Regions from separate parts of the Pantoea sp. CFCC18177 genome, predicted to be linked through region 1. Evidence: predicted binding sites of a transcription regulator. Region 1 holds the regulator's gene; the other holds the start of a gene.

Evidence for each region. The regulator LexA, encoded in region 1, represses DNA repair genes until DNA is damaged. The targets are predictions, from matches to a motif close to TNCTGTATGTACATACAGNA.
Region 2: the regulator LexA is predicted to act here: its motif matches at 2,653-2,672, upstream of ACPUC8_RS23565 (DinI-like family protein).

The regions. Positions count from the first base shown of each region.
Region 1 is NZ_JBNBPL010000017.1:75,837-87,478, reverse strand. It holds gene ACPUC8_RS17315 (MFS transporter) at 1-860, opposite strand, end outside; gene ACPUC8_RS17310 (NAD(P)-dependent oxidoreductase) at 909-1,766, opposite strand; gene ACPUC8_RS17305 (transketolase family protein) at 1,787-2,791, opposite strand; gene ACPUC8_RS17300 (transketolase) at 2,788-3,648, opposite strand; gene ACPUC8_RS17295 (LysR substrate-binding domain-containing protein) at 3,831-4,724, shown strand; gene ACPUC8_RS17290 (conjugal transfer protein TraF) at 4,845-6,095, opposite strand; gene zur (zinc uptake transcriptional repressor Zur) at 6,549-7,070, shown strand; gene ACPUC8_RS17280 (CsbD family protein) at 7,139-7,351, opposite strand; gene dinF (MATE family efflux transporter DinF) at 7,512-8,837, opposite strand; gene lexA (transcriptional repressor LexA) at 8,962-9,576, opposite strand; gene ACPUC8_RS17265 (diacylglycerol kinase) at 9,682-10,050, opposite strand; gene plsB (glycerol-3-phosphate 1-O-acyltransferase PlsB) at 10,178-11,642, shown strand, end outside.
Region 2 is NZ_JBNBPL010000033.1:11,134-22,775, forward strand. It holds gene fliD (flagellar filament capping protein FliD) at 1-280, shown strand, start outside; gene fliS (flagellar export chaperone FliS) at 290-697, shown strand; gene fliT (flagella biosynthesis regulatory protein FliT) at 697-1,053, shown strand; gene yedD (lipoprotein YedD) at 1,107-1,574, opposite strand; gene ACPUC8_RS23555 (DUF6388 family protein) at 1,723-2,046, shown strand; gene iraP (anti-adapter protein IraP) at 2,244-2,537, opposite strand; gene ACPUC8_RS23565 (DinI-like family protein) at 2,708-2,947, shown strand; gene ACPUC8_RS23570 (hypothetical protein) at 2,968-3,234, opposite strand; gene ACPUC8_RS23575 (hypothetical protein) at 3,365-3,658, opposite strand; gene ACPUC8_RS23580 (hypothetical protein) at 3,741-4,070, opposite strand; gene ACPUC8_RS23585 (hypothetical protein) at 4,051-4,440, opposite strand; gene ACPUC8_RS23590 (helix-turn-helix domain-containing protein) at 4,585-5,253, shown strand; gene ACPUC8_RS23595 (hypothetical protein) at 5,289-5,537, opposite strand; gene ACPUC8_RS23600 (diguanylate phosphodiesterase) at 5,782-6,993, shown strand; gene ACPUC8_RS23605 (hypothetical protein) at 7,040-7,222, opposite strand; gene fliE (flagellar hook-basal body complex protein FliE) at 7,398-7,709, opposite strand; gene fliF (flagellar basal-body MS-ring/collar protein FliF) at 8,069-9,790, shown strand; gene fliG (flagellar motor switch protein FliG) at 9,787-10,779, shown strand; gene fliH (flagellar assembly protein FliH) at 10,772-11,473, shown strand; gene fliI (flagellar protein export ATPase FliI) at 11,473-11,642, shown strand, end outside.

The DNA of each region.
Region 1 (11,642 bases):
CCGAGCGCCGAGCCAATCAACGTGCCCCACAACACATGGCGTGTATCGGTGATTTCCGCCAGCACAACATAAGAGAGCATAAAACTGGTGGTGATGTAGTAGCCGCCGGTCTCCGCCAAACGCAGCCCCATAATTTTTACAATGGTGCGCCAGTCACGGCGGATCACTTCCAGCGCCGGTTGCTGAACAATCTGTTTGTCTGCTTTGGCTTTTTCAAACTCGGGTGATTCCGCCACCTGCATACGAATAAAGATGCCGATGGCGACCATTACAAACGAGATCAGGAACGGCATGCGCCAGACCCAGTCACCTTCAAATAACGCAGCAGAGAGTAAGAACGAGCCATTCGCCAACAGCAGACCCAGCGGAATGCCGAGTTGCGGCACCGCACCATAAAAACCGCGTTTTTTGGCTGGCGCATGTTCGAACGCCATCAAAACGGCACCGCCCCACTCTGCGCCAAATCCGATCCCCTGGATCATACGTAATAAGATCAACAAGATCGGCGCCAGTACGCCGGCCTGCTCATAGGTCGGCAATGCACCTATTAATACGGTGGCTCCGCCCATGGCTAACAGCGACCAAAACAGTACGGTCTTACGGCCATAACGATCGCCAAAATGCCCTGCCAGATAGCCGCCGAACGGACGCATCAGGAAGCCAACCGCCAGAGTCGCAAAGGCCGCGAGAATGCCAACGATCGGCTCTTGCGTGTGGAAAAAGATTTTGCCGAACCAGGCCGCAGCCGCCGTGCCGTAGATGAAGAAATCATAGCTCTCTACCGCTGAGCCAATCATGGAAGCAAAAGAGACCTTTGCAGCGTTATCACGGGTGTTAGTAGGTACAGAAGTCGTGTTCATGTGTTACCCCGGTATTATCGTATTTATCGGGCAGCAGTGAAGGAGTGGTTAATTTGCAGGTTTACTCCAGGTTTCGATCACTCTGCTGTCATCACGTTGCCCCAATCCGGCATCTGCTGCCGCCAGATAACGAGCATGAGCGACCTGTAACAGCGGAACCTCAGCGTGACAGGCGGTCGCCGCCTCTGCCACTAACCCGCTATCTTTCACAAAGATATTGATGGCGCTGGACACCGCGACGTCCGTACCTTCCAACATGCGCGGGCCGCGATCTGACAACATCCATGACCCCGCAGCGCCGCGTTCAACCAGCTTGAGTACTTGCGCCGGTTCTAACCCCAGCGACTGTGCAAGGCTTAATGCTTCCGCTGCCGCCACGATATGCACCGAACACAGATGCTGATTGATCACTTTGATCCCCTGACCTTCTCCCACCTCAGCCCCGACGATCGACACCGATCCCATGGCGGTGAGCACCGGTTCAACAGTCGCAATCGCGGCGGGGGCCCCCGAGGCAAAAATCACTAACTCCCCGGTGCTGGCGCGAGCCGTCCCGCCCGTCACCGGGGCATCAATCACCTGTGCACCGGCGGAAATCAGTGCGGATGCGGCCTCACGCACTGCCTGCGGCCCCACGGTGGACATAATCACCCAGTGCTGCCCGGCGACCTGTGGTAACGCTTCAGCCACCAAGGCCTGCAGCTGTTGTGGTGTAGCAACCATCACGACCACCACATCCGCTTCGGGCGCTTCGGTGATGCGGCTTACAGCTTCAATGCCTTGCGCCTGTGCACGTTGACGCGACGCTTCGAAAACATCCACCCCGATGACCGCATGTCCTGCACGTTGAATCTGGCAAGCCATCGGGACGCCAATCGCCCCGGTGCCAACAAAAATCACCTTCATACTTTTCTCCTTACGCACCGTTATGCCAGCCAGACGCGGATCGCGCTGACCATGGATTCAGTGGAAATTCCGTAGCGATCGTGCAATGTCGGCAGCGCACCAGCATCCAGGAAACGATCCGGCAAGCCGATATGACGAAATGCAGGCATCACCTGGGCGTGCATTAATGTGGTTGCAACGGCCTCACCTAACCCACCCACTACGCTGTGATTTTCGACCACCACCACCAGCCGTCCAGCACGGCGGCACTGGGAGACAATCGTATCAACGTCCAGCGGCTTAATGGTCGGCACATGCAGCACTGCCACGTCCACATTATCTGCCGCCAGTGCTTTAGCCGTTTCCAGTGCACGCATGGTCATAATGCCGCTGGCGATCAGCAGGACATCGCGGCCCTCGCGCAGCAATTTGGCTTTGCCCAATTCAAATTGGTAATCGTATTCATCCAGCACCAGCGGCACTTTGCCGCGCAGCAGGCGCATATACACCGGCCCTTGATGGTCGGCGATGGCGGCAACCGCCTGTTCGGTATCCAGCGCATCGCAAGGATCGACAATGGTCAAACCTGGAATGCCTCGCATCAACGCAATGTCTTCTGTTGCCTGATGGCTTGGGCCATAGCCCGTGGTTAAACCGGGTAACGCCGCACAAATCTTCACGTTGAGCTGCTCTTCTGCAATCACCTGATGAATAAAATCATAAGCACGGCGAGTGGCGAACACGGCATAGGTCGTGGCGAAAGCCGTCATGCCTTCTTTTGCCATGCCGCCCGCCGCGCCCATCAACAGTTGCTCCGCCATCCCCATCTGGAAATGGCGCTCCGGATATGCCTGCGCGAAAATGTGCAAGTCGGTGTATTTCGACAGGTCCGCAGTCAAGCCTACAATCTCTGGTCGGGATGCGGCCGCTTTGACCAACGCATGCCCAAAAGGCGCGGCAATCGTCGGTTGCCCTTCAGCCGCAATCGATGCAATCATGGCTGAAGTGGTTAAACGCGGCTTTTTCTCTACGGTTTCGCTGCTCATTGTGCGTTCTCCTGCGCCTGGTCGAGGATGGCAATGGCTTGCTGCCACTCTTCAGCATCAACCCGAATAAAGTGATTTTTTTCACGCGCCTCTAAGAACGGCACGCCTTTGCCCATTAAGGTATCCAGTAAAATGACGCGTGGTTTTGGCTCTTTCAGCGCACGCGCCTGGTCAAAAGCCGTTTTTACCGCCGCAATGTCATTGCCATCGACACGCTGCACATGCCAGCCAAATGCCTGCCACTTATCTGCCAGAGGTTCAAATCCCATCACCTTGCCGGAAGGACCATCCGCCTGCTGCTGATTAATGTCTACCAGCACAATCAGGTTGCTGAGTTGATGATGTGCTGCCCCCATCGCCGCTTCCCAGGTCGCGCCTTCGTCCAACTCACCGTCAGACATGGAGTTGTAGACAAATGCAGGGTTGCCTTTATGGCGAAGCGCCAGCGCCATGCCAACGCCGATAGTCAGCCCTTGTCCGAGTGAACCTCCGGAAATTTCCATGCCGGGTGTGTAGGTCGCCATCCCCGACATCGGCAGACGACTGTCGTCCGCACCATAGGTTTCCAGTTCCTCTTCAGGGATGACACCCGCTTCAATCAACGCGGCATAAACCGCAATGGCATAGTGACCATGTGACAGCAAAAAGCGATCGCGTCCTTCCCACTCCGGTTCGTCGGCACGGTAATTCATCGCATGACACCAGGCGACGGCCAACATATCGGCCAGTCCCAACGCCTGGCCGATATAGCCCTGGCCCTGTACTTCGCCCATTTGCAACGCATAGCGACGGATACGGTACGCATGCTGTGCCAGGCGCTCTGTGGCGGTGACTTCAGGTTCTGCAAGAGTCGTCATATCTGTTCCTGAATGAGGTGAGAGCAACAAAGTTGGCAAGCAATGGAGCAATCTGTCATGGTGAAAGGTGCGGCCTATTCACGTGTCATTTTCACCTACTTGCCGTTTAGCAGCAGATTAACCAGCCTGATAAAGCCGGGACAAAAGCAAAAAATGCATCAACTGTTGAATAGGATTCACCAATGACATTACTGAGAAAAGCGCCTCTTTCGTTGTTACGCGCCTTTGAGGCGGCTGGTCGAACCGGCGCTTTTACCGCTGCGGCAAAGGAGTTGGATTTATCCCCCAGCGCGATCAGCCATGCGATACGCAAGCTCGAAGAAACGCTGGAAACACGCCTGTTTCAACGCAGTACGCGTGAAATCATCCTGACAAAAGAGGGCGGCGTGTTGCTGGAACACATCCAGCGAGGCTTTGATGAGATGCAACGTGGACTTGCGTTGGTCACCGCTGATGAATCGCGTCCTTTACGACTGCATACGGCACCCAGCTTTGCCCATCAATGGCTGCTGCCACGCTTGGGTCGCTTTATTCAGGCCCATCCGCATATTGATTTGCGCTTATCAGCCAGCACAGAATATGCCCGGTTTGAGCAAGATGATTTTGATTTGGATATTGTTTATGGTGAGCCGCGGCCCTCACCTTACGAGAAGATCCCGCTGGCGGTAGAAGAGCTGACACCGCTCTGTTCACCCGCCATTGCCGCGCAGATTCAAAAGCCAGAAGATCTTTATCATCAGCCCTTGATCCAATGCGATGTGCAGCTTTACCAGTGGAAAGGATGGTTTGAAGCCAATAACCTGATCCCTCCACGTCACTACGGTCTGCGCTTTGACCGCAGTTTTATGGCGATTGCGGCTGCTGTGGATGGGCTTGGCGTGGTGCTGGAATCGAAGTTACTGGCAGAACGAGAGCTGGCAAGTGGTCGTTTGGTGTGTCCCCTGATTGAGACGACTCAGGAAATCCACTATATCGGCCACTATCTGGTGTTCCCTCGTCATCAACATCGCCATTATGCTCTCGACAGTTTTAAAGACTGGCTACTTTCCCAGCTCAATCTGGCCCAACTGCGCTGATTGATTACGATCACATATTCCCGGCGATGAAAAAAAACAGGCCGCACATTGGGACCTGATTTTTGTGAGATTGTTCACGTCTGAATAGTGAAGATGTTACCCAGATGTGAATTAAGTGGATTAGAAGTTAAATCCGAGCTGCAACATACCGCCCCAGGTATTGTCATCACCCACCGAACCGGCGAGATCCAGATGAACCGTGTTGTTAAACGGTGACACACCCAGACCAGCGGTAAAGACGTTAGTGTCGTTAGATTTCATATCCGCACGATAACCCGCACGTAAGGCCAACCACTCCAGCACGCGATATTCAGCACCCACGCCCGCATACTGGCTGCTCTCTTCAGACTTAAAGCGTTTGGTTTCAGTCAGATCAACATCACCAGCCAGCGTGAACGCACCGTAATTCCATGCCACGCCCGACGTGACCAACGGACGGATTTGGTAGGTATCGCGATAGCCTTCCACCGTTTTCGTATCAATATCACGTGAAATCAGGTTCTGACCGGTGACACCCACTGTCCAGTGGTCGCCAAAATCGGTTGCGACACCGGCATCAATGTTGAAGCCAGTGTCAGAGCTGCGGTACTGACTGTTGTTGATGTTACTTTTATCGAAGTTATAAATACTGGCGGTGTAGTTGTACAACCAGGTTTTCTGCAATTTCGGGGTAACGCCTACTGAAACCGGATGACCGGCAACGTTGAACTCATGGGCCAGTGCAACGCCGTAGTCGGTGACTAATGCTGCCAAACCGTTACCGCTGGACGTTAATTTATCCTGGTCGCCTGGCAAAGGAATCACCGTGCCGTCTGCGACACCGCGCAGATAAGTGATATCACTCTGGGCAACATTGGCCTGCACATGTGCTGTACCGTAGGCTTTGGTGATAAATGCAAAGGGCAGCGTTTCATTTGGCACGGTAACCGCAAAGGCTACACCCGCAGTGCCATGGGCTTTATCACCCTTTAAACCTTCCAGCTGATTAGCCATATCCCCGGCGGCAGCCTTGAGTTCTGGATAGCCTCGCAGATAATCGGCAAACGTCAGATTATCAATCACGTCTTTGTAGCGATCGACGCTGTCGCTGATGTCATCGACTTTGTTAATTAATTTATCGGCGTCCGTAACCTGAACACCCGCCGAAGGGAAAATAATGCTGACGTTATCTTCAGGTTTGGCTTTGGTCATCAATGCCGGGTTGGCCAGCACCGCCGAACTCCAGGTGGATGAGGCGACGCCCGTCCCCCCCATTGCATCGTTGCGTGCGTCATACCATGTACCCGCTGCCAGAGCTGAAGAAGAAAGAAATACCGCATTCAAACCAACAAGATAAGCAACTTTTTTGTGCCTGAATATTGTCTTCACCATGAGCCTGCCATCACCTTTGAAATGTCGCTGAATCACTCAGAAACGAAACAGTTTAGTTAGCCGCTATTCTGAACCCTGGCTAACGCATCATTGCTGTGAACTAAAAGGAAATAGCACTGCTATTCACAGAATTGGCTGCGCAGACACCATTCTGCTGTTTTGTTATGCAGAAAAATGAACAATACGTAAATTGATACCAGAAATTACTTAAGACCTTTTGAACCTTAGACGCTAACCCGGTGAGTTGCAAAGCAAAATCAGGACGGTTTTTATGCTATCTGGCTGATCTAATAGAGAGTATGAAATTGCTGGAATGGATAAGAGTTGCAGAATGGGAAAGTTAATTCATTGATTATCGTGGGTTTTCTTAGACAACATAAGAACAAAAAGCAATCACAGCAGGGTAAAAGTTTGTGTGATAAAATAACATCGCCTGCAACCTGGAGAATGTTTATGTCAAACCTCACGCCCGCACAACTGCTGACTCAAGCAGAATCACTTTGCCTTGATCGCGGCGTGCGCCTGACCACTCAACGCGCTGAAGTGCTGCGTCTGATGGCCGAGCAAAATGGTTCGATCAGTGCCTATGACCTGTTGGATCAACTGCGCATCAGTGAACCGCAGGCTAAACCGCCAACGATTTACCGTGCACTGGATTTCCTGTTAGAACAAGGGTTTATTCACCGCGTTGAATCTAACAACAGCTACGTGGTGTGCCATCATTTTGACGAACCAGCCCATACCTCAGTCATGCTGGTGTGTGACGGCTGTGCGGCTGTCAGTGAGAAACATGCTCATGGGGTGGAAAAAATCATCGCGGGTTTGGCCGATCAGGCAGGTTTTTCACTGCGTCATACCGTCATTGAAGCGCATGGGTTGTGTGAAAATTGTGCAGAAGTCGCCGCGTGTAAGCACCATGACAGCTGCGATCATGACCATGAAATTGAGAGTAAAAAGAAGGTAAGAAAAGGGTAGTTGGCACTTCCTTGTGCCGTGCCGACGGGTGATCGGCGGGGTAGGAGCATCATCCTTAAAGCGGCTGCTTACCAACGGTAGTCATTATTGTGACTTTCCCAGTCTTTGACTTCCGCTTCGGCTTGCTCTTTCGCATAGCCATAACGTTCCTGAATTTTGCCGACAAGCTGATCGCGTTTACCTTCAATGACGGTCATATCGTCATCCGTCAGCTTGCCCCATTTCTCTTTCATCTTCCCTTTGAATTGCTTCCAGTTACCGCTCGCTTCGTCTTTGTTCATCATAATCCTCCACGTCATCCTGAGTGAGATAAGATGATCCCCTATAAAAGCAAGGAAACATCTACACAACGCGCTACTCATTTGCGCCGTTTGAGATAATTATAGTACCCAGCGTGGATTGCGCAAAAAAATACAGAATAATCTGTAGGTTACGCTTCGCTTATCCCGCACTGAACCAGGTGTCACGCTGCCAGTGACGACGCCACACCCACCACAGCGTTACGCCTCGCAACGTAAGAAACACCGTTACCGCCAGCCATAAGCCATGGTTTCCCAACCAGGGGAGTGATAGCAGAGCAACGCCATAACCCACCGCTGCCATCACCATGCTGTTGCGCATTTCGCGTCCGCGCGTGGCACCAATAAACATGCCATCCAGCAGATAGCACCATACGCCGACCAATGGCAGAATCACCTGCCAGACTAAATAGCGATCGGCTATTTCACGCAGTGTCTCCAGCGAAGTGAGCAGCGCCACGATATATGGACCGGTAAAGGCGTATATCAGGGCAAACATTAACGCGACAATCCCCGCCTGACGGCAGGCTGCATGCCAGATAAGTAATAATCGGCTGCGATCTTTTGCCCCGACAGCCTCCCCTGAGCATGCTTCGACCGCATAGGCAAAGCCATCCAGCGCGTAGGCGGTAAAGGTGAGGAACATCAGCAATACCGCGTTGACTGCCACCACGTCTGGCCCGATGCGCGCGCCCAACAGAGTGAGAGAGGCAAAGCAAATCTGCACCATCAGCGAACGCAGCATAATGTCGCGATTGAGCCGGAACAGGCGCGCAGCATCACCGCGCCAGCTTTGCTTGAGCAGCGTAAAATGGATACCGCGCAGCCTGAGCACGCGCGCTACCATCCATAAACCGACTCCCAGCGTCACATATTCTGCCAATGCGGTTGCCGCCGCAGCCCCCGCCACGCCCCAGTGCAGTTTCAGTACGAAGAGTAAATCGAGCAGAATATTGGCCAGGTTCCCAACGATCAGCAGCACCATGGGCGCCCTGGCATACTGCACGCCTAGCAGCCAGCCAAGAATCACCAGATTGGCCAGTGTGGCCGGCGCGCTCAGCCAGCGAATTTCGATAAATATTTGCGCCTGCTGCTGCACTTCTGGGCTACCGCCCATCAACGTTGCCGCGAGAGTGCTCGCAGGCGTTCGCAGCAGCGCAAACGACAAGCCTGCAACCAAAGCAATCAATAAGGGTTGTATCAACGCGCGCGCCAGTGCGGTTTTATCATTGGCACCAAAGGCCTGGGCCGTCAGCCCGGTGGTGCTCATGCGCAGGAATAGCAGCAGCATAAAGATGAAGCTGGTCGCTGTAGTACCGACAGCCACGCCGCCCAGATAAATAGGACTATCGAGATGACCAATCACCGCCGTATCAACCACGCCGAGCAGCGGGACAGTAATATTGGAGAGAATCATCGGCAGCGCCAGCCGCCAGAGTGCTTTATCTGAAGAGGAAAACAGCCGCATCCGCCCGTTCCGTTGTTGCGAAGATCAGCCTGATTCCTCACGCTGAACCACAAAAGTCCGACGCAAAGAATCAGTACTTCATACTGCGATAAGCGCTACCGCAGCGGGGGAGTTCAAAAAGAGATTAGAGCCATTCTCCGTTACGCACGATGCCCACAGCCAGACCTTCAACGGTCAGAGACTGTTCACGCGTATCGACCACGATCGGCTGGAAATCGGTATTTTCGGGCAGCAGATGTACAATAGCGCCCTGCTTTTTCCAGCGTTTTACGGTGACTTCATCATCAATACGCGCCACCACGACCTGGCCATTACGCACTTCCTGAGTCTTATGCACCGCGAGCAGATCGCCATCCATAATCCCGATATCTTTCATCGACATTCCGCTTACGCGTAACAGGAAATCAGCGTTAGGTTTGAACAGATTGGCATCAACCTGATAGTGCGCTTCGATGTGTTCCTGCGCGAGCAGCGGCTCACCGGCGGCTACGCGGCCAATCAGCGGTAAACCTTCGCTGACTTCTTCTTCCATCAGCAGACGAATACCGCGTGAAGCACCCGAAACAATTTCGATAACACCTTTACGCGCCAGCGCTTTCAGATGCTCTTCAGCAGCATTGGGCGAGCGAAATCCCAGTTGCGAAGCAATTTCCGCACGCGTTGGCGGCATGCCCGTCTGGTTAATATGGTCGCGAATCAGATCATAGACCTGTTGCTGCCTTGCTGTTAACGCTTTCATCCCGCCCCCTGGTTGTTTATACAGTCGCTGTGAGTATATACAGGTATTGGCGAAATGAAAACCAAAACAGCGGCGAATTAGCGCAGCGCGGTGAATCTGGAATGGCTATCGCAAATGGGACCAGAGCAGTGTGATCCAGACAAACAGGGCCAGCAAGATAGCCAGTAATACCGCCGCTGAACCCATATCTTTTGCGCGTCCTGCCAGCGGATGCCGCTCTTCGCCGATGCGATCCACCACCGCTTCGATGGCGCTGTTAATTATTTCAATAATGATCACCAGCACCACTGAGCCAATCATCAGCACACGAGAAATGACATCGATATCCAGCCAGCAGGCCACGATAACGGCGATCACTGCGGCGATCGCTTCCTGACGAAATGCCGCTTCATTCTGCCAGGCAGCGCGTAACCCCTGCCAGGAATAACCGGCTGCATTCACTATTCTTTGAAAACCGGTGACATTATTTGCCATGCTGGTGGAACCCTTGATTGATTTTGACGTCAATTTCTCGGCAGCCTGAGGTGGTGTCACCACAGATCTTCGCTGCACTTTCTGGTATGCTTGCCGCGCTTTGCTAACAAGAGGCTTTAAGTTGTCTATGTCAGGTTGGCGTAAACTTTATTACAAATTATTGAATTTACCACTCTCTATTTTGGTAAAAGGTAAGGTCATTCCGACCGATCCTGTCTCCGAACATGGGATCGATCCGACACGTCCGGTGATGTACGTTTTGCCTTATGATTCAAAGGCAGACTTACTGACACTGCGGGCGCAATGTCTGAAACATGATCTGCCGGATCCCCTGGCCCCCTTAGAGATCGATGGTACTCTACTGCCGCGCCACGTGTTTATTCACGATGGTCCGCGCGTTATCCCCTATTTCGTGGCCAATCCAGAATCCGTGAAGCTGTTTCACGATTACCTCGATTTGCACCGCAGTAACCCTGATCTCGACGTTCAAATGTTGCCGGTTTCGGTGATGTTTGGTCGCGCACCAGGACGCGAAATCCAGGGTGAAGCCACGCCACATCTGCGCATGATGAATGGTATAGAGAAGTTCTTCGCCATTCTGTGGCACGGCCGTGACAGTTTTGTGCGCTTCTCGCCGACCGTTTCCCTGCGCCAGATGGCGACGGAACACGGTACCGATAAGTCTATTGCACAGAAACTGGCGCGCGTGGCCCGCATTCACTTTGCGCGTCAACGCCTGGCGGCGGTGGGCCCGCGCTTGCCCGCACGTCAGGATCTGTTCAACAAACTGCTGCAATCCAAAGCGATTGAGAAAGCAGTGGAAGACGAAGCGCGCAGCAAAAAGATTTCCCATGAGAAAGCTCAACAGAACGCCATCGAGATGATGGAAGAAGTGGCTGCGGACTTCTCCTATGAAGCCATTCGCGTCACTGACCGTGTGATGGGCTGGCTGTGGAGTCGTCTCTATCAGGGCATCAATGTCAATGGTGGCGAACGTGTGCGTCAGCTGGCGCAAGACGGCCATGAGATTGTCTATGTGCCCTGCCACCGCAGCCACATGGACTACTTGCTGCTCTCTTATGTGCTGTATCACCAGGGCCTGGTGCCCCCGCACATTGCAGCCGGTATTAACCTGAATTTCTGGCCTGCGGGTCCGATTTTCCGTCGTCTTGGCGCTTTCTTCATTCGCCGTACCTTCAAAGGCAACAAGCTCTACTCCACGGTGTTCCGCGAATATCTGGGCGAACTGTTCAGCCGCGGATATTCGGTTGAGTATTTCGTGGAAGGTGGGCGTTCACGCACCGGTCGCTTACTCGATCCTAAAACCGGCACGCTGTCGATGACCTTGCAGGCCATGCTGCGCGGTGGTAGCCGCCCTATCACGTTTGTGCCGATCTACATCGGTTATGAACACGTGATGGAGGTGGGCACTTACGCGAAAGAGCTGCGCGGTGCGGCTAAGGAAAAAGAGAGCTTCCTGCAGATGGTGCGCGGCTTGCGTAAATTGCGCAATCTTGGTCAGGGCTATGTCAACTTCGGCGAACCTTTGCCGCTGATGAACTACCTGAACAAAAACGTGCCGGAATGGCGTG
Region 2 (11,642 bases), on a different contig from region 1:
GACCACCGGGATCTCCACCACCATCGCAACGAACCTGACTGGCTGGCTTTCCAGTACCGGTATCGTGCAGGCCGCCACTGATGGCGTGAGCAAAACGCTGAACCAGCTGACGACTCAATATAACGACATGAGCACCCGTATCGACAACATGGTGGCGCGTTATAAAACCCAATTTACTCAGCTTGATGTCCTGATGAGCTCGCTCAACCAGACCAGTAGCTATCTGACACAGCAGTTCGAGTCATCCAGCAGCTCTAGCTCCAGCAGCTCTTCTTCATAAGGAGTGATCATGTACAGCGCAAATGGCACTAAAGCCTATGCAAAAATTGGTGTGGAGAGCGCAGTGATGAGCGCTAACCAGCAGCAGCTGGTCTCCATGCTGTTTGACGGCGCGCTCAGCGCGCTGGTACGTGCCCGCCTGTTCTTGCAGGATGGCAATATTGAAGGCAAAGGTTCATCGCTGTCGAAAGCGATCAACATCATCGAAAACGGACTTAAGCAAGGTCTGGTGGAAGGTAGCGGCGATGAGCTCACCGATAATCTGGTGGGGCTTTACGCCTATATGGTCCGCCGTCTGCTGCAGGCCAACCTGCGAAATGACGTAGAAGCCATCGAAGAAGTCGAAGGTCTTTTACGCAATATCGCTGATGCCTGGAAAGAAGTCGCACAACCTCAACACCTTCAGGACGCCGTTTAATGAATAACGCACCGCAACTGATTACCGTTTACCAACAGCTACTCGATCTCAGCCATGGAATGCTGCGCCTGGCCGCAGACGGCGAATGGGATGACCTGATTACAAAGGAGATGGATTATGTCAGTGCGGTGCAAACATTGGCCCGCTCGACGGAAGCCGCGTCGCCGTCCAGCCAGCTGCAGGATCAGCTGCGCCCGGTACTGCGTCATATCCTCGACAATGAGAGTGAAGTCAAACGTCTGTTGAAATTGCGTATGGACGAGCTGACGCTGCTGGTGGGCCAGTCATCTAAGCAGAAATCGGTGATGAGCGCCTACGGCAAGCAAGGTAATGTGTATTTGCCGCAGAGTTCGTGATCGTCATGAAGTGTGAATGAGAAAGGGTGAGCCTCGTGCTCACCCTTTTTTTATTACTTCTGTGCAGGCACCGACACCGGCTCCATAATTTGCGGCTGAATATTCTGAATCACCGCGTCATTTGGGCGTTTCGCCACCTCTTCTAAGGCCTGCTGGCACTCTACGGTTGGACGATCGACCTTACGCATCCGCAAGCCGTCATAACGCAGCTCACCGTTCTGCAGGGTAATCGGCATCACGCGCACCTGACGTGTCACGTTGACCCAATCATCGCCCAGGCGGGTTAATTTGCCCGGCTTGGCAATCACGCGCTGCCACTGGCGGCAATCCAGCGTATCGCCCTGCGCACCGATAATCAGGCTGCCGATAGCTTGATCACTGATCAGCTTGCTTTGTGGCCCCACGGTCTGCCAGTTACCTTGTAATTCCTGCGGTGCCGGGGTTTTTACTGCCCCTTCATAGCTGGTGATTTGCGCACATCCGCTCAATGCCAATGCGGCCAGTACCATCCACTTTTTCATTATCGATTCCTACGCTCGCTTCAATGCCCGGTACGTTATAATTTTTCGCGTAAGTTACGCAAGGAATCTTCATTAAAACCCGGTGGTTCCTGACAATGTTCCCGGCGCGCGTTACACTAGCGCGCAAGATGATCAGCAGGAATTCCGAATGAAAACCCCAGAAGAGTATTACGCACAAGCCCGCACCATGTTTTTTGCTGCGCATGCCGATTTCCAGGCCGCGCTGGATGAGTTAACCGAAAGTGATGCGCGTGCGGCTAACCTGTCTTTGCGTCAACTGCGTGAATGGCATGCCGAGCGTATTTACGCGGCGTTCCTGCGCCAAAAGAAACTGGATGGCATGCTGTTTTCTATTCAACTGGCCGAACCCGATAAAGCGGTTGCTGCGGAAGCCATTGAAACCTATTTAAAATCTCATGCGGAAGCGCTGGGGATGACGTGGGAAGAGTTCTGTATTAAGAACGAACTCTAAGCGGAGCGGTACTAAAAAGGCGTCTCAGATACACCTCCAACCACACAAATGACCAAGGAAAAAGTTGTACAACACCATCGAAGTTGTATAACTTATCTCTGACGGCTTAGGTCGTAGATTGTCCTTGAACGAAGGTGCTGTTGCACCGCCTCTGGAGGAGTTGCTGGATTTCCCCTCCAGAGGTAGTATTTTTTCCCCTACTCTTCGCGCTCAATACCCTTCACCTCAACATAGCTCGCCACCGCCAACAGACGATTAATATGGGTGAGCAGCAGATCCACATCCGACTGCAAAAACTCATGCCCGCTGCGGGAAGCCGTCACAATCGCATCCTGAACGGTATCGCTAATGGTTAAGCTATTATCCTGCTTCGCATGAATCAGCAAGGCCGCGATCAGTAATGATTGCGCTTCAACCTGCGCCACCAGCTCTTTTGCTTCCGTATCCATTTTTGCCATTTTCAGCAAGATATCGATCACCAGTTGCCGCATGTCTACCTCCCAATGAGTCCATTTCCCTGTGTAACGCTGTTGAGTATCAGCGCAAATCCTGTGCGCCGCTTGCCAGAAAGAAAAAATTTCCAGCCGACTAGCGTCGATGACTTGCTACTGTTTTTATTTACAGTAATATGACGCACCCTTTTGAAGAATGGAATGCCCTGATGTTTGTGGAGCTGATTTACGACAAGCGCAACGTTGCCGGTTTGCCAGGCGCACGCGAGATGATTTTGCAGGAGCTGGAGAAGCGCGTGCAACGTGTATTTCCTGAGGTTGAGGTGCGCGTCAAGCCGATGGAGCGTAATGGGATTGATACCGATTTGAGTAAGAACGAAAAAGCAACTATCGCACGTATTGTCGAAGAGATGTTCGATGAAGCGGATATGTGGCTGGTGGCCGAATAGGCCACCCGCACGAAGGGAAATTAACTTTCTTGTTCGCTGTGATTGATGGTGATCTCTAAATCCTGAATCGTCTGCTCAATGTCATCCAGCAGTTTGCCCTGCTTATTGAGCAGCGTGTCGAAACGTCCCGCATACTCTTTATCCTTATACTCGCCTGCATCGAAGGCTAACCAGTGGCTGGAAAGCGTCTCGGTGTTGGTCTGTGCGTAGTGACGCATCTCTTTAAGCTGTGAGGTGACATCACGCAGGTAGTCGGTTTTGGTTTTGACAGTCTCTGTATCACTCATGGTGTCTTCCTTTTTGCTTAATAAGCCTGTTTAAATAACGTCTGAATGATTAAAGTTAGTAGAAAATATCGAGACTGCCTTAGGAATAATCGGAAGGTTAAATCGGGCGGCCAAATGACCGCCCGTATAGTTACAGATACTTCCGTGCTAACGCTATCAGCTCATCCTTGGCGGCTGCCCCCAGCTTCTCCACGCCCTGCTCGACAAAGTTAAATGCCTGCGTGAAGTCTTTAACGCTGGCACTCACATCCTCGCTGACGGCAGAGACAGCGGCTGAACTGGCGGCTGCCGCAGGTGCAGCAACCTCCGGTGCTGGCGCACTGCTCGCATCCGGTGCCGCGATCTCATTAGCAAAACTCTCCAGCGGTGACACTGTGCTGGTATCCGTGGCGGTGGTCGGTTCAATAACAGTTTGGTCGCTCATAACTTTCTCCTTCTTGCTGAATAAAGACCGCAACTGATGAAGACGAGTTGCGATCCGCTTAGTAATACTCATCATGGCCTCCTTAATGCGTTGATTCTGGTGGCGCGTCTTCGGTAACAACCTGCTTAACTTTGTCTGCCGTTTTGTTTGCCGTGCGGTCTGGCAAACCATCGAGTTTTTTCTGCAGCGCCACCAACTGGCTGGTCAGTTCGGCTACGCGAGCTTCGCGTCGATCAGAGATGGTTCGGTACTGCTGGCGAATATCCTCCACCCGGCGATTGGCACTGTTATTGACGAAAACAAACATGATGGTCATTGCCACACACATCAGTGACAGCACCAGCAACAATCCGCCCAACAGCAGCTGACGCCGATGACCTCTGACTGAAAATTCACTGTTTATCTGCACCATCGCGACTCTCCTCAAGGGTGGTAATCAGTTGATTGATTTGGCTACGGAATTTGTCACTGTGATCCGATTCCGTGGTCGCCAGTAAAATGCCCAGCGCGTTCTTGATCAGCCGTAAATCGGTTTCCAGCGAAGAGATACGCCGGAGATTTTTATCGTGCCGGATGCGCAGATCATCATTCTCCCGGCGCATCAGCGCGTGGCTCTCCTTGAGAAGCATCACCTGCTCTTTGTAGCTGGTGATGATCTCGCCGCCGGCGCGATTGCTGGTGACGATGGCTGCAATGCCAGCCATTAACGGTTTCCAGAACACAGCTGCCGCGCCGCCGCCGAGAAGCAGCGCACCGACACTGGTCACCAAACTACTTTCCATGCCCCACCTCTCAACACTGGCAAGGAGTCCGCCCCAGAAGCACATTGACTGCCCTTGCCAGGTGCGCAGCCAACGCCTGAATTTAAGTTTACTTTAGTTTATGAATTTAAGTATACTTAAGTAAAGCTTCCGGGAGTTGTCAAGATGATGAAAAAAGAATGTGTTGGTGAGCGTATTCGCAGTCGCCGTAAGGCGCTGAAATTGACGCAACAGGCGTTGGCCAAGGGTGTGGGCGTATCACATGTTGCTGTTTCTCAATGGGAAAAAGAGGAGACCGTGCCGCGCGGTGAGAACCTGTTGCGGTTGGCAGAATGGCTGCAATGCACTGCGGCATGGATCATGGATGGCGAGGGTGAAGTGTTTAGCGCACCGCTGGCGATTAACCACCTCACCCCGCTGCCATTGATAAGTTTGACGCAAGCGGCGCAGTGGATGCATGAGCAACGGTTGGCGATGCAACAGCAGGCCACACGCTTTCTCTACAGCGATATCCTACTCAGCGAACAGTCGCTGGCCGTGATGTTAGAAGATGGTTCCATGCAACCCGACTATCGGCAGGGTGATACGTTGATTTTTGACCCCACCGTCACACCACAACCTGGTGATGTGGTGCTCGCAGAGGTCAATGGTGTGGCGCAGGTTCGCGTTTTCCGACTGTTATCTCAGCGTCATGACGAACAAATTTTCTCGTTGCGCCCCTTAAACGAAGATTTTCCTGTGTTGACATCATCGGAGAACAAAATGCAATTGATTGGAACGTTGATGGAAATGCGTCGTTATCGCGCCGATTATCTCACGCAAAAAACCCGCTAATAAGCGGGCCAAGGTGGAGAAAACTACGGCAAATATTACAAAACGTCGGTCAGATGATCGACGACAACCCTCCCGTGCACATCCTTTTGTGTAATTCGATAACTGACGCAATAAGAGCGGCGGGTACTGAGTTTATCAAACAGCGCGACACTGCCCTTCTGCTTGCCGTCTGCGCCAACAATGCACCATTCGGTGACATCTTCCTGACCGCGGTTGTTGAGTCTTAACACGCTCTGTTCAACTAAACTATCGCTATCATCAATCTTTAAATAATCGCGTAACATCATGCTCACCTCTGGTTAACGAGGTCAAAGATACGCTTTTTATTTATCCATTCAATCGAATTTATTTATCGAAATCACTGCGCGAATACACTTAATTAACAATTCGATTTGACGTCTATTGCCAGCCGCTTCGGTTAACCTGTTATTTGAAAAAAAGTTTACCGTTCGGCCGATCAGCTATGGAGATAATTATCCAAGGCCTGCTAGTGTAGGGCCACAATAAAGATATGTCCGGACAATCGCTATGCTCACCACTATCCTCTATCGCAGCCATCTTCACGAACACGTGCCGATCAACACGCTTAAAGATATGGTTGCTAAAGCCAACACCAAGAATAAACGCGCGGATGTAACAGGCATATTACTGTTCGACGGCTTGCATTTCTTCCAACTGTTGGAAGGCCCGCGTGATGCCGTACAGGGCATTTATCATCGTATTAGTGCGGATGCCCGCCATCATAATTTGGTAGAGCTCATGCATGACTTCGCGCCAGCACGGCGCTTTGGCAAAGTGGGCATGGAACTGTTTGATTTACGCGAACACGACAAAGATACGGTTCTCCAGTCGGTATTGGATAAAGGTACCTCACGTTTCCAACTGACTTATGATGATCGCGCGCTGCAGTTTCTGCGCACCTTCGTGATGGCGCGCGATAAAGACAACTACTTTGAACTCCCTGCCGCTACCATGTGGGATTTCATCGCTAATGAATCATCGCATACCGTGCAAGATGACGTGTCAAACCCACCCCAGGACTTCCGCTTTGCGTTCCAGCCGATTATCGATCCCTTTGCACGTCGCATCGTGTCCTATGAGACGTTGATTCGTACCCCAAAAGGGGGGTCACCCCAGGAATACTTTTCTGCTTTCGAAGGTGAGGCGGTTTACTACGCGGATATCCACTCGAAAAAACGTGCATTTCAACTTGCAAGTACCTTGAACATTGGCGATCACAGCCTGGCGATTAATTTACTGCCAATGTCGCTGGTGACAGTGCCGAATGCCGTCGAGTTCTTGTTAACGGAAATTGAGGCGAATGGCCTGGTACCTGAACAGGTGATCGTTGAAGTGACCGAGAACGAAATCATTTCACGGGCAGATGAATTCACAGCAGAAGTCAGAAAGCTAAAGGCAGCGGGGATCAGCCTGGCATTGGATGATTTCGGCGCAGGGTTTGCCGGCCTGTCACTGCTCTCCAAATTCCAGCCCGACAAGATTAAAATTGACCGCGAGATCATCAGTGACGTGCATAAAAGTGGGCCGAAGCAGGCCATCGTGCATGCCATTATCAAATGCTGTTCTTCTCTGGAGATTGCCGTCATTGCCGAGGGTGTGGAAAAAGCTGAAGAGTGGATGTGGCTGGAGGCGGCAGGGATCAGTCAGTTCCAGGGATATCTGTTCGCGCACCCGCTGTTGAGCGGATTCCCAGCGGTGGCCTGGCCCGAAATTAAATAGCGCTGTTCAACAGACAAAAACCGCCTGACTTTGGGCGGTTTTTCATTTAAAGCGGTGTAAAGCCCGGTGGTAATAATCGATCGCTGATGACTTGATAGTTCATCAGCTTAAAAGAGCTGAGGGTAATCGGCACTGCAACACAGGGACGATACCAGCCAAACTGCCTAATATAACGCCACACCTCTGGCGGGTTATCTTTATCTCTAACCCAGTAATAACCTTCTTTCATCTATGTACGCTTCTTGTCGCTGCCCTCAAGAGCAGGCATTTATCAACGACGGCATACTAACACACAGATGACAGGAATGATCAGTAAGTGATTGTTTTAATTAGCGCTTCGCTTATTTTCAGCATTAAGACAAACGACAATTCACACCGCGAGCAATGCCTTTCAAACTATGCCACTACACCTGCATATTCATGATGTCGGTATAAGCAGACACCAGTTTGTTACGTACCTGAATCCCCATCTGCATTGAGATAGAGGACTTTTGCAGATCGACCATCACATCATTTAACTGAATGCCGGGTTTACCCATTTCGAAATCTTGCGCCTGGGTGCGTGCCGCATTTTGCGTATCGCTGATTTTATCCAGCGCTGCTTTCATGGTCGCACCGAAATCTACCTGACTGGTTGACTCGGCCTGCTTGCCGCTGGCCTGCAGCGACGTTAACTGCAGCTGCTGCAACACACCATCAATTGCCTGAATCGACATTGCCTGTTCCTCATTGAAGAAGGGTTCACATTTTCACGCTGGAAAAGTTAACACAGTGTCAATAGGACAAAGGCGCTAAATAAACGTAAAAACCACGGCTTATCCAGCCATCGAAGTGACCCGATTCATCAAATAATGCCAGGCATAAGATTGGAAGTTCATTTTTATGTCTTCCTCAAAACAGTTCGCATTGCAACAAGGCGGTAAGCGGGCGCATCCCCGGGAGCTTACATCAGTAAGTGACCGGGGTGAGCACGAGAAGCCAACGCAGTTGCAATGCGAAATGTGAAGAGGAAAGTCAGGGAGTCTGTTTTGTTATCACAACTAACCCGGTCAATTATGTCAGGCAGGAAACGGTCATGAATGCGAGTGCAGCCGCCACACAAGATACCGCAAAGAAAGGCTTCAGTGACCTTCTCGCCCGTCTGCGCGCGAATCCGCGCATTCCCTTAATTGTTGCTGCAGCTGCCGCTATCGCAGTGGTTTTTGCGTTGGTGCTGTGGGCAAAAGCGCCGGACTATCGCGTCCTTTATAACAACCTCTCTGATGAAGATGGTGGCGCAATTGTCACGCAGTTGACGCAAATGAACATTCCTTACCAGTTCGCCGAGAACGGCGGTGCCTTGATGGTGCCCGCCGATAAGGTGCATGAACTGCGTCTGCGTCTGGCGCAACAGGGGCTGCCGAAAGGCGGCTCCGTTGGCTTTGAGCTGATGGACAATGAGAAGTTCGGCATCAGCCAGTTCAGCGAGCAAATCAACTACCAGCGCGCGCTGGAAGGTGAACTGGCGCGCACCATGGAAACGCTCGGTCCGGTGAAGAGCGCCCGTGTGCATCTGGCCATGCCTAAACCCACTCTGTTCGTGCGCGAGCAGAAAGCCCCTTCTGCCTCCGTCACCCTGAACCTGCAACCGGGTCGCGCATTAGATGAAGGGCAGATTCAGGCTATTCAGCACCTGGTTTCGAGCAGTGTCGCGGGCTTACCGCCAGGCAACGTGACCGTGGTGGATCAGGCAGGTCGCCTGCTGACCCGTTCAGACAGCGAAGGCCGTGACCTGAATGACGCGCAGTTGAAATATGCGTCTGAAGTTGAAGCGCGCTATCAGCAACGTATTGAAGCGATCCTGAATCCTATTGTTGGCCAGGGCAATGTGCATGCGCAGGTAACAGCGCAGATTAACTTTGACCGCAGCGAACAAACCGACGAGAAGTACCAGCCGAACGCTAATCCGAACAGCACGGCGATTCGTTCACGTCAGACCAATACCAATCAGCAGAACGGCAGCCCATATCCAGGCGGCGTACCGGGTGCGCTGTCTAATCAGCCTGCACCGGCCAATACGGCACCGGTTAATAACCCGCAGCAGCAGAACAATGCCAACGGCCAGAATGCCAATGGTCAGAACAACGCGGCGAACAACGGCACCACCACCAGCACCGCACAGAGCAGCGGCCCAAGCAATTCAAGCCGTAACGATACGGTCAACTATGAGCTGGACCGCACCATCCGCCATACCAAAGTGAACGTGGGTGATGTGCAGCGTCTGTCGGTCGCGGTAGTGGTCAACTACCGCGATGACGGTAAAGGCAAAGCGGTTGCGCTGAACGACCAACAGATCAAACAGATTGAAGACCTGACCCGTGAAGCGATGGGCTATTCGCAGAACCGTGGCGACAGCGTGAATGTGGTGAACTCGCAGTTCAACACCACGGAGCCAACCGGCGGTGACCTGCCGTTCTGGCAGACGCAGGCCTTCTTCGACATGTTGATGAGCGGCGGTCGCTGGCTGCTGGTGGCGCTGGTTGCCTTCATCCTGTATCGCAAACTGGTTCGTCCACAGCTGATGCGTAAGAAAGAGCAGGAGAAAGCCGCCGCCGAAGCGCTGGCAGCCCGTGCTGCAGCCATGGAAGAAGAAGAAGCCTTCAGCGTGCAGCTCAGCAAAGACGAGCTGGAACAAGAACGTAAGTCGAATAACCGCATGAGCGCCGAGGTGATGAGCCAGCGCATCCGCGATATGTCTGAGAACGATCCGCGCGTCGTGGCGCTGGTTATCCGTGAATGGATGGGTAATGAACTATGAGTCTGACCGGTACAGAAAAAAGCGCCATCCTGATGATGACCATTGGTGAAGAGCGCGCGGCGGAGGTGTTCAAACACCTCAACCAGCGTGAAGTCCAGCATCTCAGTGCGGCGATGGCCAACATGAAGCAGGTCTCGCATAAGCAGCTGACTGAAGTGCTGCGCCAGTTTGAGGCCGATGCCGAACAGTTTGCCGCGCTCAGTCTCAATTCCAATGAGTACCTGCGCTCCGTGCTGGTTAAAGCCTTGGGCGAAGAGCGTGCCTCCAGCCTGCTGGAAGATATTCTCGAGAAAAACGAGACCACCAGCGGCATGGAAACGCTCAACTTTATGGAACCTCAAGCGGCCGCCGACCTTATTCGCGACGAGCATCCGCAGATCATCGCCACCATCCTTGTCCACCTCAAACGGGGTCAGGCGGCAGATATCCTGGCGCTGTTCGACGAGCGTCTGCGTCACGATGTGATGTTGCGTATCGCCACCTTTGGCGGTGTCCAGCCAGCGGCGCTGGCAGAACTGACCGAGGTGCTCAACGGTCTGCTGGACGGTACCAACCTCAAGCGCGCGAAGATGGGCGGCGTGAGAACGGCGGCAGAGATTATCAACCTGATGAAAACTCAGCAGGAAGAAGCGGTTATCGAAGCGGTACGCGACTTCGATGGCGAGCTGGCGCAGAAAATCATCGACGAGATGTTCCTGTTCGAAAACTTGGTGGAAGTGGACGACCGCAGCATCCAGCGTTTGCTGCAGGAAGTGGAGTCCGAGCAGTTGCTGATCGCCTTGAAAGGTGCAGAGCAACCACTGCGCGAGAAATTCCTCAAAAACATGTCGGCACGTGCGGCCGATATCCTGCGCGACGATCTGGCCAACCGTGGCCCGGTACGTATGTCGGCGGTGGAAAACGAACAGAAAGCGATTCTGCTGGTGGTACGCCGCCTGGCCGAATCTGGCGAGATGGTAATTGGTGGTGGCGAGGAAACCTATGTCTGATGCCTTTTCCGCCCGTGCGTGGCAGCGCTGGCAGCCTGATGATTTAGGCAGCGCATTCAAAGTAGAAGTCGAACCGCAGCTGGAAACGCCCGCTGAAGAGTTCGAAGTCAGTGCTGAAGTTGAGCAACAGCAAATGCTGGAGCGCATGCAGCAGCAGATGCGCAAAGACGCGCAGACGCAGGGCTACAGCGAAGGCTATCAAAAAGGGTTTGCCGAGTCGCAGCAGAACGGTTACGACGCGGGTTTCCAGCAAGGTCTGGCTGATGCCCAACAGCAGCAAGCGCCTTTGCAAGCGCGTATGCAGCAGTTAGTCAGCGAGTTCCATCACACGCTGGAAGCGCTGGACAGCGTAATTGCATCACGCCTGATGCAGCTGGCGCTGGAAGCGGCACGAACCGTGATTGGCCAGGCCACCCAGGTGGACGGCACCGCCCTGCTGCGTCAGATACAGCAATTGATTCAACAAGAACCGATGTTCAGTGGCAAACCACAGCTGCGCGTGCACCCGGATGATTTGCAACGCATTGAACAGACTCTGGGCCCGACGCTGGATCTGCACGGCTGGAAATTACTGGCTGACAATTCCCTGCATCCTGGCGGCTGTAAACTCAGTGCCGAAGACGGCGATCTCGATGCCAGCGTGGCCACGCGTTGGCAAGAGTTGTGCCGCCTGGCTGCGCCGGGGACATTCTAATGACCTCGTCGCGCCTTTCTCGCTGGCTCGGGGCACTCGATGCCTTCGAAGATCGCATTTCGCAAGTGCAGACGGTGCGTCGTTACGGTCGTCTGACCCGTGCCACCGGCTTAGTGCTTGAAGCCACCGGGCTGCAACTGCCGCTGGGTGCAACCTGCATTATTGAACG